Catalinimonas alkaloidigena: one gene and its partner. The protein of the gene in region 2 binds, or shares a complex with, the protein of the main gene of each other region. Links are inferred from orthologs where the notes say so. Each region holds a gene or a part of one and is shown on either strand. Other genes may lie near its edges.

Region 1 (5,793 bases), 3.6 Mb from region 2 along the record:
CGTTGTTTACAATTTTACTTAATTTTAATGTCTTTTGAAAATGGTCAATTTGCCCGTTTTTTTCGTCTACAACTGACCTGAGTGTCTGGTTTTCTTCTTTTAGCTGTTTAAGCTCATCCTTCAGGGCATTGTGCTGACTTACCAGCAACTCGACCTTCCGTTCTAAGACAGAAATCTCAGCGATCAGTTTTTTCTGATTCATAAATAGCTATTGCTACTTTTGGTTATAGTTAGTTTTTATCTAAAAGCTAAGGGCCTAAAAACTGTAATTCATACAGTAAAATTCAGGCCTTTAACTTATATATCTTGCTATCAGCAACAAATGTTATTTTCTTATTACAGCACCCAACTCTTTTTCAAAGACCTTTATCAGCTTATTCATTGTCTTATCTATCACTTTGTCCGTAAGGGTCTTTTCCGCATCCTGCAGCACAAAACTAAGCGCATAAGCTTTTTTACCAGGCCCAATATTTTCTCCTTCGTAAATATCAAATACATTTATGTCCTTGACCAGGGCATTGCTGTATTTTTTCGCTACTGACTCAACTTGGCTAAAGCCCTGCTGTTTATCCAATACTAAAGATAAGTCTCTTCTTACTTCAGGGAATTTAGATATTTCCTGATAGATTAACCTTTCTTTAGCGCTTACTTTTCTCACATTATCTAACAAGGTGGGCCAGTCTATACTCGCAAAGAAGACAGATTGCTTTACACCAGCAAGTGCTGCCAGTTTGGGATGAAGTAAACCAGCCTGACCTATTGACTTTCCATCCAGCTGATAATCCAAGCCATAGCTAAACTTAGGGTCATCAAGTACCTTTTGCGCAGGATCGACTATATCAAACCTATTAAATATTTTTCTAATTATCGAAGACAAACTGTGAAAAGATACTTCTTGATTGGGCGCTTGCCAACTCTCAGCTTGCTGCTGACCACACATAAATATGGCCAACTGTCTTTTTTCCAGATATCTGCCTTCTGATTTTTGATACGTTTTACCAAACTCAAAAAACTTAAGATTTCTCTTTCGGTGGCTAATATTGTATGCCATCACCTCTAATCCGCTGAAAATAAGGCTCTGACGCATTACGCCTAATTCTTCGCTCAGTTTATTAAGTACCTCTACTGAATGCTCTCCTTTATCCAGAGCCTCAGCGTAAGCAGGTTTGGTAAGAGAATTAGTAATAATTTCATAGAACCCATTACCAACCATCATCTCACTGATACGGGCCTGTAACTTATCCGAATCCATTTCAGGGAAGCTGGAGAGAAAATCTGCACTCAGATGCGCAGAGGTCTCAACCTCATCATAGCCATAAATTCGTAAAATCTCTTCAATTACATCTGCTTCTCGTTGTACATCTACCCGATAGGGCGGCACGACAGCAGTGAAGCCCTGCTCATGTTCTTCTTTCACCTCAATATCCAGATTTTGCAAAATAGATTTAATCTCGTCACGCTCAAGCTTTTTTCCGATCAAGCGATCAATATTCTTATAAGCCATTTTTACGCTGAAGTCTTCTACAGGCTTAGGATAAATATCTACGATATCTGATGAAATACAGCCTCCTCCCAGCTCCTTGATCAGTAGAGCCGCTCTTTTTAGGGCATAAATAGTGATCCTGGGATCTGTTCCTCGCTCGTAACGAAAAGAGGCATCGGTTTTAAGACTGTGGTGTTGGGCTGTTCTACGAATATACTCAGGAGAGAAATAGGCACTTTCTAAGAAGATATTTTTAGTACTTTCTTTTACGCCTGATTTTACTCCACCAAATACCCCTGCTATACACATCCCTTCTTCAGCATTGCATATCATCAGGTCCTCTGCCTGTAACTGGCGCTCTTTTTCATCCAGTGTAGTGAAAGTGCTTCCTGCAGGCATTGTCTTGACCACTACTTTATCTCCGCTGATAGCATCTGCGTCAAAGGCATGCAAGGGTTGTCCTACTTCATGTAACACAAAATTGGTAATATCAACAACATTATTGATGGGCACCAGCCCAATTGCCTTAAGGCGCTGCTGTAACCACTGCGGAGATTCCTTTACTGTTACTCCACTAATGGTAACTCCTGAATAACGGGGACAAGCGTCCGTATTCTCAACCTCTACCTGTATTGGCAATTCCTGATTGTCTACTATGAAATTATCCACTGAAGGCCACTGAAGCTCTTTGCGCAGTAAGGCGCGAAGATCACGTGCTACTCCAATATGTGAGGCAGCGTCTGCCCGATTAGGTGTCAGGCCAATCTCCAGTACCTGATCTTCGTAAATATTGAAATATCGGGAAGCAGGTGTCCCGTTGGGCAAATCCGTATCCAGGACCATAATCCCTTCATGGGAAGCCCCCATACCGATTTCATCTTCGGCACAAATCATTCCTTCGGAAACTTCACCTCTGATTTTTGCCTTTTTAATTTCAAAAGCATCTCCCCCTGCAGGAAATAGCTTAGCACCCACAGTAGCCACTACTACTTTTTGTCCTGCTTCCACATTAGGAGCACCACATACGATGGGTTTCACTTCTCCATGCCCAATATCTACAGTTGTTTTTTTAAGGCGATCAGCATTAGGGTGAGCTTCAGCCGTGAGCACTTCGCCTATTACCAAGCCTTTGAGCCCTCCTTCTACCTGCTCATATGCTTCTATTCCTTCTACTTCTAATCCTGACATCGTCAGCCTATGGCTGATTTCTTCCGTATTTTGGTCAAAGTTGATGTAGTCTTGCAGCCAATTAACAGATATCTTCATTTTACAATAATATTGATCATACAGTTCTAAAAATAAAAAAGCTGAGCTTTAGTTATGCACAGCTATTTTTCAGGGAATTCCGTTCAAAGAACTCCAATAGGAAACGTAAAATTAATCATTTAGGCGGGTAAGACACGAAACTCGGTTACATTTTTAATATATTCAGCTACAGTCCTGTCAGATATCACCTTTTTGGGAAAAATTAATGGTAGTAACAAAAAAAAGGTGCAAGCTTACACCTGCACCTCATAGTTTTTCAATAAATTATTAGAAGGAATTACTTCAGGTCAATGCTTTTAGAGTAAGTGTAGTTGGCACCTACGATAGCTAATGAATACCGTCCAGGAAGTAATTTGGCTACGTTTAATCCTTTAGAATAAGTTTCCTGAGAAGCTACGCTTTCTTCATAAAGTACTTTACCGTCTTGGTTATACAGTTTTAAAGAAACAGGAGATTCTACTCTATTTAAAAACGCAACCTTTACCATTTCAGGCTCAACCTGAATAGCTGGCTTGAAGTAAACAGCGTTAGTTTGTCCTGCTGAAATCTGGAATATTTCTTTAGAAACACCATTTTTAGTTCTAACTTCTACTTCGTACTCACCACTTGGCATGCTTGAAAAGTCATATTTCTTCATGTATGACTGGTCAGCGATCACCTCACGGTGCAAAGTATTTCCATCCATGTCTTTAATTCTAAGTACTGCTGAAGCTTCATTAGAAAGGTTGGTAACGCGGATAAAAGCTTTCTTTTGAGAAGACTCAACCTGACGTACACTGATAAGTGCATCTACTTCATCAGCTGCGAGTGTTGCAGTATTTACTGTAAACAAAGCAGCCATTGCTAAAATTGCGATTTTCATTGTTTTAACTGTTTTCATGATTCTACTCTTTTCGTGGTTAAAAACTTTAACTCGTTTTCTTTTTGTTTTGGCTTACACTACAAATTTACGAAGGTTTTTAAATTTTCGTTACACTTTGGTTTAAAAAAACATTGATTCATTGAAAAATTATTAATGAAATAGAGGTTTTTTTGAATGAAATCACAAAGCGACTTATTGTAGTGTAAAACTGAACTGTTTTAAACCATTTGGATCAATAAAATAGCAATTTTTGGGCAGGTAAATTACAAATATTGTAATTATGCTGATTGTACTCTTTTTTACAGAAAAAAAGTGTTTTTTTTTATGCCATACCTCCTTTTTCTGTAGGTTTTTAATTACCAAAGAAAAATAAATCAGAACTTTATAGGGAAACGACAGGGAGATATTTGTAATCAGTTATAAGTAGTCAGCGCTTTTAATTAATATTTTACTTACCTCTTTCAATTTTTCAGCTTCTGTTTTTAACAGGATATGCAGGCCAGAACAGCGGAATTAATAAGGGAGAGAATGTGTTTCATCTGTGCTGTTAAATATTTACATTAAGATTATGGCAAGAACAGTTGATTTTGAGGCATTCAAGCAAAAACTAGATGGAACACACAAATGGCCATCTCTTTATATGTTTAAGTTCATCGTTCCCCGGGGAAAAGAGGATGAAGTATTTGCTCTTTTCCCAAAAAATAAACTAACGACTAAGGAGTCCAGTAATGGAAACTACGTAAGCGTTACCGCCAAAGTCATGATGGGTTCCAGTGATGCAGTAATGGAGAAATATGTTGAGGCCGATAAAATTGATGGTGTATTGGCATTATAGTTTGGTTCACTTACTTGAAATATTACCTTTTTTTGAGAAGTAAAAAAGATAATGCTCATTATACTCTCAGCAAATACTCAAACATAGCATGCCTGGCAATGTTAATTTACTAATCACACTATAACTTTTTGACCTATGTGGAAAGAAGAAGAAAACAAGCTAAAAAAGACTTTTGAGTTTAAAGACTTTGTATCAGCATTTGGTTTTATGTCAAAAGTGGCTATCGTAGCCGAGAAAATGAACCATCATCCTAACTGGAGCAATACTTATAATACTGTGAGCTTTGCGTTAAGTACACATGATGCTGGTGATAAAGTAACTGATAAGGATCATAAGCTGGCAGAAGCTATAGATAAGCTTGCCTAGCAGATAGTTTGTTACTTATTTATTGAGTTGTTTGAAGGATTCCGTTTACTTTACATAAACGTTCGTATCTACAAACAATTTTTTTGTGCAGGAAACAGCAAACCTTTTTTTAGTACCTACTCCCATTGGCAATCTCGAAGATATAAGCCTCCGTGCTCTTCGTATTCTCAAGGAAGTAGATACCATCCTGGCCGAAGACACCCGAAAGTCAGGAATCTTGCTGAAGCATTATAGTATCGCTACCAAACAACAAAGTTATCACGCTTTTAACGAGCATCGTGCCCTTGATAAATTGGTAGAAAGGCTAAAGGCAGGCGAAAGAATGGCCTTAATTACTGATGCCGGCACACCAGCAATCTCAGATCCCGGTTTTCTACTAGTCAGAGAGTGCTTAGCTCATGGGGTAGAGGTAGAATGCCTACCCGGTACTACTGCCTTTGTCCCTGCTTTGGTAAAATCTGGCTTACCCGCTGACCGTTTCACTTTTGAAGGTTTTCTTCCCCATAAAAAAGGTAGACAAACCAAATTACAGCAACTAAGTGAAGAAACTCGCACCATGATTTTCTATGAGTCGCCCCATCGTTTGCTGAAAAGCCTTCAACAATTTGCGGAGTTTTTTGGAGAAGAGAGAAGGGCTTCTGTTTCCAGAGAGTTGACTAAGTTGCACGAAGAAACTATTAATGGAACATTAGCTGAATTAGTACGAAACTATTCTGAAACTAAAATTAAAGGAGAAATTGTCATCGTTGTTGAAGGAAAACAATAAGCCGGCTTTCAGAAAAAAATACGAACTGCTGATCTTATCTCTTATCAGTGGTTTTTTGTTCTGGCTGGGCTGGCCCGTCAAGCCTTTTCCATTTTTACTATTCTTTGCGATTGCTCCTGTCTTCGCTATTGAAGATTATATCACATCAGGAAATTATAAGCATCCCGCACGTACTTTCTACGGATACCTTTATCTGACAACCTTTCTCTGGAATA
Region 2 (8,040 bases):
TTTTAGAGTTACGTCTAAAGTTGACTCCAGAACGATTTTAGATACCGGAGGGGCAGAACAGCTTGTAGGACAAGGCGATACTCTTTTATCGCTAAACTCCGAACTGATTCGTCTTCAATGCCCTTTTATTGATACACCTGAGGTGGACGAGATATGTGACTTTATAGGCTCTCAACGTGGTTATGACTCTGCCTATAACCTTCCTGAATTTGTAGGCGAAGATGGTGATAGTAATGATATTACTGAAGTAGACTTAAAAAACAGAGATACAATGTTTGAAGATGCCGCACGCCTCATTGTACATCATCAACAGGGTAGCACTTCACTCATTCAACGTAAACTTAAACTTGGGTACAATCGGGCCGGAAGGATCATTGATCAACTTGAGGCTGCTGGGGTCGTAGGTCCTTTTGAGGGAAGTAAAGCCCGTGAAGTACTGGTTCAGGATGAATATAGTTTGGAACAGTTATTGAATAATATTGATAATAAATAATCAATCTAATTACGAATCTAACGAATGAAAAAAATAGCTATAAATAAAGGATTGGGGAGCCTGTTGCTGTTAATGGTGCTTTTGGTACAATCCACTTATGCACAGTATGACCCTAAGGCCAAAGAGGTATTGGATGCCATGAGCGAAAAATATCAGAAAATCGGCTCTTTTGAGTCAGATTTTGCCTATTCCATGGAGAACACTACACAGTCAATCAGTGAAGACTTTGAAGGCAAAATTATCGTCAATGGTGACAAATACCGCTTAAAAATGGGTGGGCAGGAAATTATCAATGATGGTAGCACGGTTTGGACATATCTTGAGGAGGTAAATGAAGTTAATATTGATAATTACGATCCTTCCGAAGGTGATATTTCTCCTACACAGATTTACAATGCTTACCAAAGAGGATTTAAGTATGTGTACGTTGAGGAAGAAACTATGAATGGTCAGACTTATGATGTAATTGACCTGCTTCCTGAAAATACCAACAATCAGTTTTTCAAAATTCGTCTGCACATCAGTCAGGATGACAAAACATTAAAACAATGGCAGATTTTTGATAAAAATGGTACCATGTATACCTACGAGATCAGCAATTTTAATCCTGACGCAGAGATATCTGATGCGGTTTTTTCATTTGATACCAGCAACTATGAAGGAGTAGAAGTGGTAGATCTTCGTTAAAAAAATAATAAGTTCTAAATTGCGGCCGGTAGCATATGCTACCGGTTTTTTTATTGCCTGATATGACACGACAAACACTTATAGACCAGATCAGAAAGAAGAAATCCTTCCTCTGTATTGGCTTGGATACTGATATTCAAAAAATCCCTACTTATTTACTTAAAGAAAAAGACCCTGTGTTTGCATTTAACAAGCAGATCATTGATGCAACCTCAGAGCTTTGCGTAGCATATAAACCTAATCTCGCGTTTTATGAGAGTCAGGGCATAAAAGGTTGGGAAAGTCTACAAAAAACGATGGATTACATCCCCAAAGAAATCTTTACCATTGCTGATGCTAAGAGGGGAGATATCGGAAACACCTCGGGTATGTACGCCAGAGCCTTTTTTGATGAGATGAACTTTGACGCTGTAACCGTAGCACCTTACATGGGAGAAGATAGTGTCGCCCCTTTTTTACATTTTGAAGGAAAGTGGGTCATATTGTTAGCGTTAACTTCTAATAAGAGCAGCAATGATTTTCAGCAGTTAACCCTTCAACCTCATGGAGAAAAGCTTTATGAAAGGGTACTAAAACAAAGTAAGCAGTGGGGTTCTGATCAAAATCTTATGTATGTGGTAGGTGCTACACAAGCGAGTGCGCTTGCTGAGATACGTAAAATTGTACCTTCACATTTTCTCTTGGTACCAGGCATCGGAGCACAGGGAGGAAACTTAGCTGAAGTAGCAAAATTTGGTTTGAATGATGATGTTGGCTTGCTGGTAAACTCTTCCAGGAGTATCATTTACGCTTCTCCAGGTGATGACTTTGCACAGCGGGCACAAGAAGAAGCAGAAAAATTACAAAAAGAAATGTCAGAATATTTATAGCATCCTAGTTGTGCATATTCAGTATACTTTGAGAAAGCAGCTTGTAAATTTTTGCGAGCTGTTTATCTGATTTTTTCAAGAATTTTTCCTGTAGCTTAAGTATATCAAAGTCTTCCCGTATCGCGGGTCCGGTCTGAGCGGCTTTAGGCCCGGCAGATAAGCTTTTATTCATTGTTTCAACAATCAAAGGTTTGAGTAATTCAAAGTTGATATGATGGGTATCAGTTAAGTCTTCTGCAATACTGATCATATGATTTGTGAAATTACAGGCAAATACGGCTGAAATATGTAACACTGCCCTTTGCCCAGAAGTCATCGGTTCCACATGTTTACTGATGCTTTTACTGAGTCTAACGATCAAATCCTCAACATCGCTGCTGCTACCTTCCACTAAGCATGGCACTTCTTTAAAATTTACTGGCATACTTTTACTAAAGGTTTGAAGTGGGTACATAACACCATAACCCTTTATTCTTTTATTCTTAAGTACTTCCATAGGTTTACTGCCTGAAGTATGTAAAAGAATAGCGTTTATTGGTAATAATAGTTTATCGGTGACTTCCTGAATACTATCATCTGGTACCGCGATCACAAAAATATCAGCGTCACTCTCAGAAAAATCAAAATCATACTTAACCTCTGCTTCGTATAGCTGATCGCACAACGCTTGCGCATTATTTAAATGTCTGCTGTAAACTTCACTTATCGCATGTCCTGCGCTTTCTAAGGCAGGGGCAAGCTGAGACGCAAGCTTGCCAGCCCCTATCATTGATACTTTAAAGTGAGATTTCTTTTTCTTTAAAATTGACATACAACTATTTAAATAAACATGCTAAAAATACCTACTAAATTGCCATCAAAAGCAAAGGTCTTTTAACTTTGCGAATTATCAGCAAACATTTTCTGTGTATAGTTTAGCAGGAAGAAAATTCAGAATGGATTCATAAGCAATGGAAGATAAAATAAACGCATTACAGGAAGAAATTAATCAATATTCCGTTCAAAGCGAAGAAGAGCTTGAGGCCTACCGTATGCGCTTCATCAGCCGTAAGAGTGTAATTGGTGACCTTTTGGGAGCCATCAAAGATGTAGCGCCGGAGAAACGGAAAGAAGCTGGGATGATGCTCAACCAGCTTAAAAACGATGCTCAGGCTAAGTTCAAAGCATTAATTACAGAACTGGAATCCCAAAAAGCGAGTGCACAAGCAATAGATGTTCCTGACCTTACTTTACCACCCATTCCTGATGAATTGGGAGCAATTCATCCCCTAACCCAGGTACGGAACCGAATAGTAGAGATATTTGAGAGGATTGGCTTTCAGGTTGTTGATGGCCCTGAGATTGAGGATGATCGTCACAACTTTACTGCGCTTAATTTCCCACCCAACCATCCGGCCAGAGAAATGCAGGATACGTTCTTTATTGAAAAGAATCCTGATATGGTGCTACGGACACATACCTCTTCTGTGCAGATTCGTATGATGGAGGACGGTAACCCACCTTTCCGAGCCATAATGCCTGGCCGTGTATTTAGAAATGAAGCTATTTCTGCCCGTGCTCACTGTGTCTTTCATCAGGTTGAAGGTTTGTATGTTGATAAAAATGTGAGCTTTGCCGACCTTAAACAAACTTTGCTTCACTTCGCTAAAGAGCTTTTCGGTCCTGAAACAGGTATACGCCTGAGGCCCTCTTATTTCCCTTTTACAGAACCCAGTGCAGAACTAGATATTTGGTGGGGGAACAAGACTGAAGCCGATAAAAGAATTACCAAAGGTACCGGATGGCTTGAAATTGGAGGTTGCGGTATGGTAGATCCGTTTGTGCTGGAGAGTTGCGGCATTGATCCTGAAGAGTATACCGGCTTTGCCTTTGGTATGGGCATAGAGCGTATTGCAATGATCAAATACCAAATTAAAGATCTACGCTTATTTACTGAAAATGACATTCGCTTTCTAAAACAATTTTCTCAATTCAACTGATACAATTCCGGCATTATTTGCGTTTGCTGATTAAAGCACTTGCAAATTCATAGAATATGTTTATCGATAGCCTAAAGGCACCCTTATTTTTGATTTTAGTATTGTCTGTAATACTATCGTTCAGTAGCTGCGAACAAGATAACTGGATTTCTCCTATTCCATATGTGTTAGTTGATACGACTATCAATTTAAGTAATCAACAATATTTACCGCTTAGAATTGACGGGGGCTATGTAGAAATTTTGGGAGGTTACAAAGGAATAATCATATACAGAGAAAATGCCAGCACGTATCGCGCATTTGAAAAAGCCAGCCCTTACCGAACTGATGAAGCCTGTGCGTATATGTATGTTGATCCCTCTGGGCTATTTTTAAGAGAAGGTTGTGCTAACTCGGTTTATGATTTTAAAGGAAATCCAAGTGGAGGCTTATCACAGTATCCTTTACGGCAATACCAGACTTATTTAGAGGGTAACTATCTCAATATATACAACGAAGGTGGATTATAAGAAAAAAAACCGGAATATTCTCCGGTTTTTTGTTTCTCAATAATGGGTAAGATTATAATATTTTTTCTATGATACTATCAATCGTAACACCCTCGGCATCTGCTTTGAAGTTACGTACGATTCTATGCCTTAGTATGGGTTTCGCCACTGCCTGTACATCTTCAATATCAGGAGAATATTTACCGCTTAACAAAGCATTACATTTTGAGGCCAGCACCAGATATTGAGAAGCTCTTGGCCCTGCTCCCCATTCCAAAAACTCATTCGCGACTTCACTTGCACTTGATGTTTGAGGGCGTGTTTTGTGAACCAATGAAACTGCATATTCTACCACATTATCGGCAATAGGAACTCTTCTGATCAGTCTTTGATACGCTACTATCTGCTCACCGGTCAATACTTCCTGTATCAGATAATTTTTATCAGAAGTTGTATTTTTTACAATATCTACCTCGGATTGATAAGCTGGATAATCCAAGAGAATATTAAACATAAAACGGTCAAGCTGTGCTTCCGGCAAAGGGTAGGTCCCCTCCTGCTCTATCGGGTTTTGCGTAGCCAACACATAAAACGGCCTTTCTAATGGATAATGAACGCCAGCAACCGTTACTGAGTATTCCTGCATGGCTTCAAGCAAAGCAGCCTGCGTCTTAGGAGGAGTACGGTTGATCTCATCAGCCAAAATGATATTGGCAAAAATGGGCCCTTTGATGAACCTGAAATTTCTTTCTTTGTCAATAGTTTCAGCTCCCAGGATGTCAGAGGGCATCAGATCAGGTGTAAACTGAATACGATTAAAGCTAAGATTTACTGCAGAAGCAATCGTATGAATCAGCAAAGTTTTGGCCAGCCCTGGTACACCTACTAGTAAACTATGGCCTTGGCAAAAAATTGAAGTGAGTAAAAGCTTTACCACCTCATCTTGTCCTATTACTACTTTTCCGATTTCATTTTTAAGATTATGATAGTCTTCGTGTAGCTTGTCAGCTAGTTTAATTTCTGTATTCTGCTGATCCATTGTTTAGGTTTGGTTTAGAAAAAATTTAAGGAATCAAGGTACATGTTATGAATTAGACCAGCGTCAAATACTGCCCGTAATATCACAGCGGCCATATTCAGGATCAATTTCTATAAAAACTTCATCTCTGGCATCGTTGAACCACCTTCGAAGTGCGTCAGTCTTGCGCTCCTGCAATGCAGCATCATAAATTTTTTGATAGTCGTCCTTAAGATTCGCCTGATGGGGACGTGTTCTGTCTTTATAGTAAAGCATACGAACTGCCTTTCTACCATCCGGCATACGATACTCCAGCGGCTGTGTGATGTCGCCTACCTGCATGGTATCTATTACAAAAAAAACAACCGGATCTATCTGATCCGTTGAGACACGATTGGAACCATCCTGACTCATAAAAAAGCCTCCGCTACCCGCTGTTTCTTTATCGTCGGAATGCTCTTTTGCTGCTTTGGCAAAGTCGAGCGTATCGTTGATAATTTTTTCGCGAAGACTATCCAGAAAGACTTCAGCATTTTTAATGTCTAAATCCGACGAATTAGGCTTTAAGAGAATATGGCGGCTGTTATAGCGATTTCCTCTCCTTTCAATTAGCTGTATCAGGTGAAAACCAAATTCTGATTCCACCGGTTGAGAAAGCTCTCCCGGCTGCATCTGCAGGGCCGTTGCCTCATACTCAGGTACCAATTGCCCTCTTTCCATAAATCCAAGTTCACCTCCCTGTACCGCTGAACCCGGATCTTCTGAATATTCTTCAGCGAGCTCCGCAAAACTTTCACCGGATAAAATCCTTTCTCTGATATCCAGAAGTTTTTTACGGGTGATGTCTTTTTGATTTTTGCTAACCGTGGGTAATTTCACAATCTGCCCTACGGTAACTTCAGTGGAATAAAAAGGAAGGCTATCCTGAGGGATATTATTGAAAAATTGTCTGACCTCAGAAGGGGTAACTTTGACATCCTGTGTAATGGTCTGTTGCATCTGTTGTGCAGTGAGTTGATCACGGATGTCACCCCGAAGCTCATCCCGAAATTCTTCAACAGACTTACCAAACTGCTCTTCAATATTTTCTCTTCCGTAGCGGCTGATGAATGCCTGAAGACGACGGTCTAGGTTTGCATTCACCTCATCGTCAGATACTACCACTGAATCTATTTCAGCCTTGGCGAGAAGTACTTTTTCAATGACTAACTGACGAAGGACGTCGCAGCGGTCTATTTTGATGTTAGGATCTCGCTGTGACTCAAGGTAGGCGGCTTCAAGATCAGAGCGGAGTACAATGTAGTTGTCAACTTTCGCGACAATTTTATCAATTGTTGTACCTCCACTATACTGAGCCTTGAGCTCCTGAGTAAAGGAAAAAGATATGATTAATGCTAAAAACGCAATGGCACTAAGGTTCCCCTTGTGCAAGATTTCTTTTATCATGGGTTGTGGGTGTGTATATCTCAAACTCATTATTTTCACTAGCTTCCTGGAATATCTCTTCTTCCAGTTTTTGGGTCAACGCTACCTTACGTTTATTGGTGATGATTTTAACAATATCATCCCTTACAAACTCTAAGGGCGAAATCTGGTCAGTAATTTTGTAATCAGTAACTTTAACAAAATACACATAAATGTCGTCGGAGGTTTCAATAAACTCATTTTCTCTTAAAAACTGAACTTTATTGGGTATACTCACGAGAGGAGTGTTTTTTATGACATCCTCAAAATCATACCATATTGAATCATCCAGAGAATATGAAGCAGCAAAACTAAGACAATATGACTTGATTTCCTCTCTCACAGCTTCATCCATCGTACTTTGAAAGAGCTTTTTCAAGCGGCCGGTTCTGGGAGCTTCCAATGGTACTTTGGCAAATATACCCTTGATGATATTCTGCTTCAGCTCAAAGTTATCTTTATTTTCCTGATAATACGCTTTTATTTCCTCTTCTGAAACTTCGGTATCTACTCTTTGATTAACGTAATTTTTTTCAAACTCATATACCATCAAGGCATATCGGTAATCTAAAATTTTTCTTTCCAGCTCAGCTTCATCAAATTTTATCTGCGTGGCAGCCTCCGCAATTAGCAGTTGTTTACGCACCCAGGAGTCAATATAGCGACTGATTATGCTGGCACTGTCTACTGAATTAACATTATTGTCTAAGATTCCTTCTAAATCCTGCTGGTACAAATAATTATCATAAACTCTAGCAACCGGTACCAATACCACACCCTCCTCAGCCTCTTGATTTTTAAAACGTAAAAAAGACGGCAGATTTCGTTCTTTACAAGCACTCATGATCAGAAAGAACCCTAAAAACAAAGCTAATTTATTCATTTTCGGCTATTAATTGTTGTATCAATTTTGTTAATACTTCTTTATCAACGGAAACTGGGTAGGTACTTCTGAGCGTCACGATCCATTCCCTATCTAATGCTTGCTGCAAATCAGAGATCACTCTCCCTTTAACTTCTTCAAATTCTTTCTGTGATGGAG

Evidence for each region. The genes of interacting proteins can lie anywhere in the genome.
Region 1: the proteins of pheS (region 2) and pheT are in contact, whole or in part, in a crystal structure (PDB 6P24), measured with the Escherichia coli proteins. The link is inferred for Catalinimonas alkaloidigena from one-to-one orthologs.

Annotation. Positions count from the first base shown.
Region 1 is NZ_JAQFIL010000001.1:6,728,567-6,734,359, forward strand. The notes cover bases 38-3,060. They hold pheT (phenylalanine--tRNA ligase subunit beta), read right to left. Parts: upstream 2,750-3,060; coding sequence 326-2,749; downstream 38-325. Other genes in these bases: OKW21_RS27180 (hypothetical protein), read right to left, coding at 38-202; OKW21_RS27190 (hypothetical protein), read right to left, coding at 3,027-3,060. Outside these bases: more of OKW21_RS27180, read right to left, coding at 1-37; more of OKW21_RS27190, read right to left, coding at 3,061-3,629; OKW21_RS27195 (DUF493 family protein), read left to right, coding at 4,180-4,446; OKW21_RS27200 (4a-hydroxytetrahydrobiopterin dehydratase), read left to right, coding at 4,582-4,812; rsmI (16S rRNA (cytidine(1402)-2'-O)-methyltransferase), read left to right, coding at 4,898-5,578; lnt (apolipoprotein N-acyltransferase), read left to right, coding at 5,562-5,793.
Region 2 is NZ_JAQFIL010000001.1:3,143,619-3,151,658, forward strand. What follows is about bases 2,071-5,013. They hold pheS (phenylalanine--tRNA ligase subunit alpha), read left to right. Parts: upstream 2,071-2,999; coding sequence 3,000-4,028; downstream 4,029-5,013. Other genes in these bases: OKW21_RS12870 (Rossmann-like and DUF2520 domain-containing protein), read right to left, coding at 2,071-2,860; OKW21_RS12880 (hypothetical protein), read left to right, coding at 4,130-4,537; OKW21_RS12885 (AAA family ATPase), read right to left, coding at 4,590-5,013. In the rest of the region: OKW21_RS12855 (DNA translocase FtsK), read left to right, coding at 1-493; outer membrane lipoprotein periplasmic chaperone LolA1, read left to right, coding at 518-1,180; pyrF (orotidine-5'-phosphate decarboxylase), read left to right, coding at 1,243-2,049; more of OKW21_RS12870, read right to left, coding at 2,054-2,070; more of OKW21_RS12885, read right to left, coding at 5,014-5,555; OKW21_RS12890 (peptidylprolyl isomerase), read right to left, coding at 5,619-6,980; OKW21_RS12895 (peptidylprolyl isomerase), read right to left, coding at 6,946-7,881; OKW21_RS12900 (peptidylprolyl isomerase), read right to left, coding at 7,874-8,040.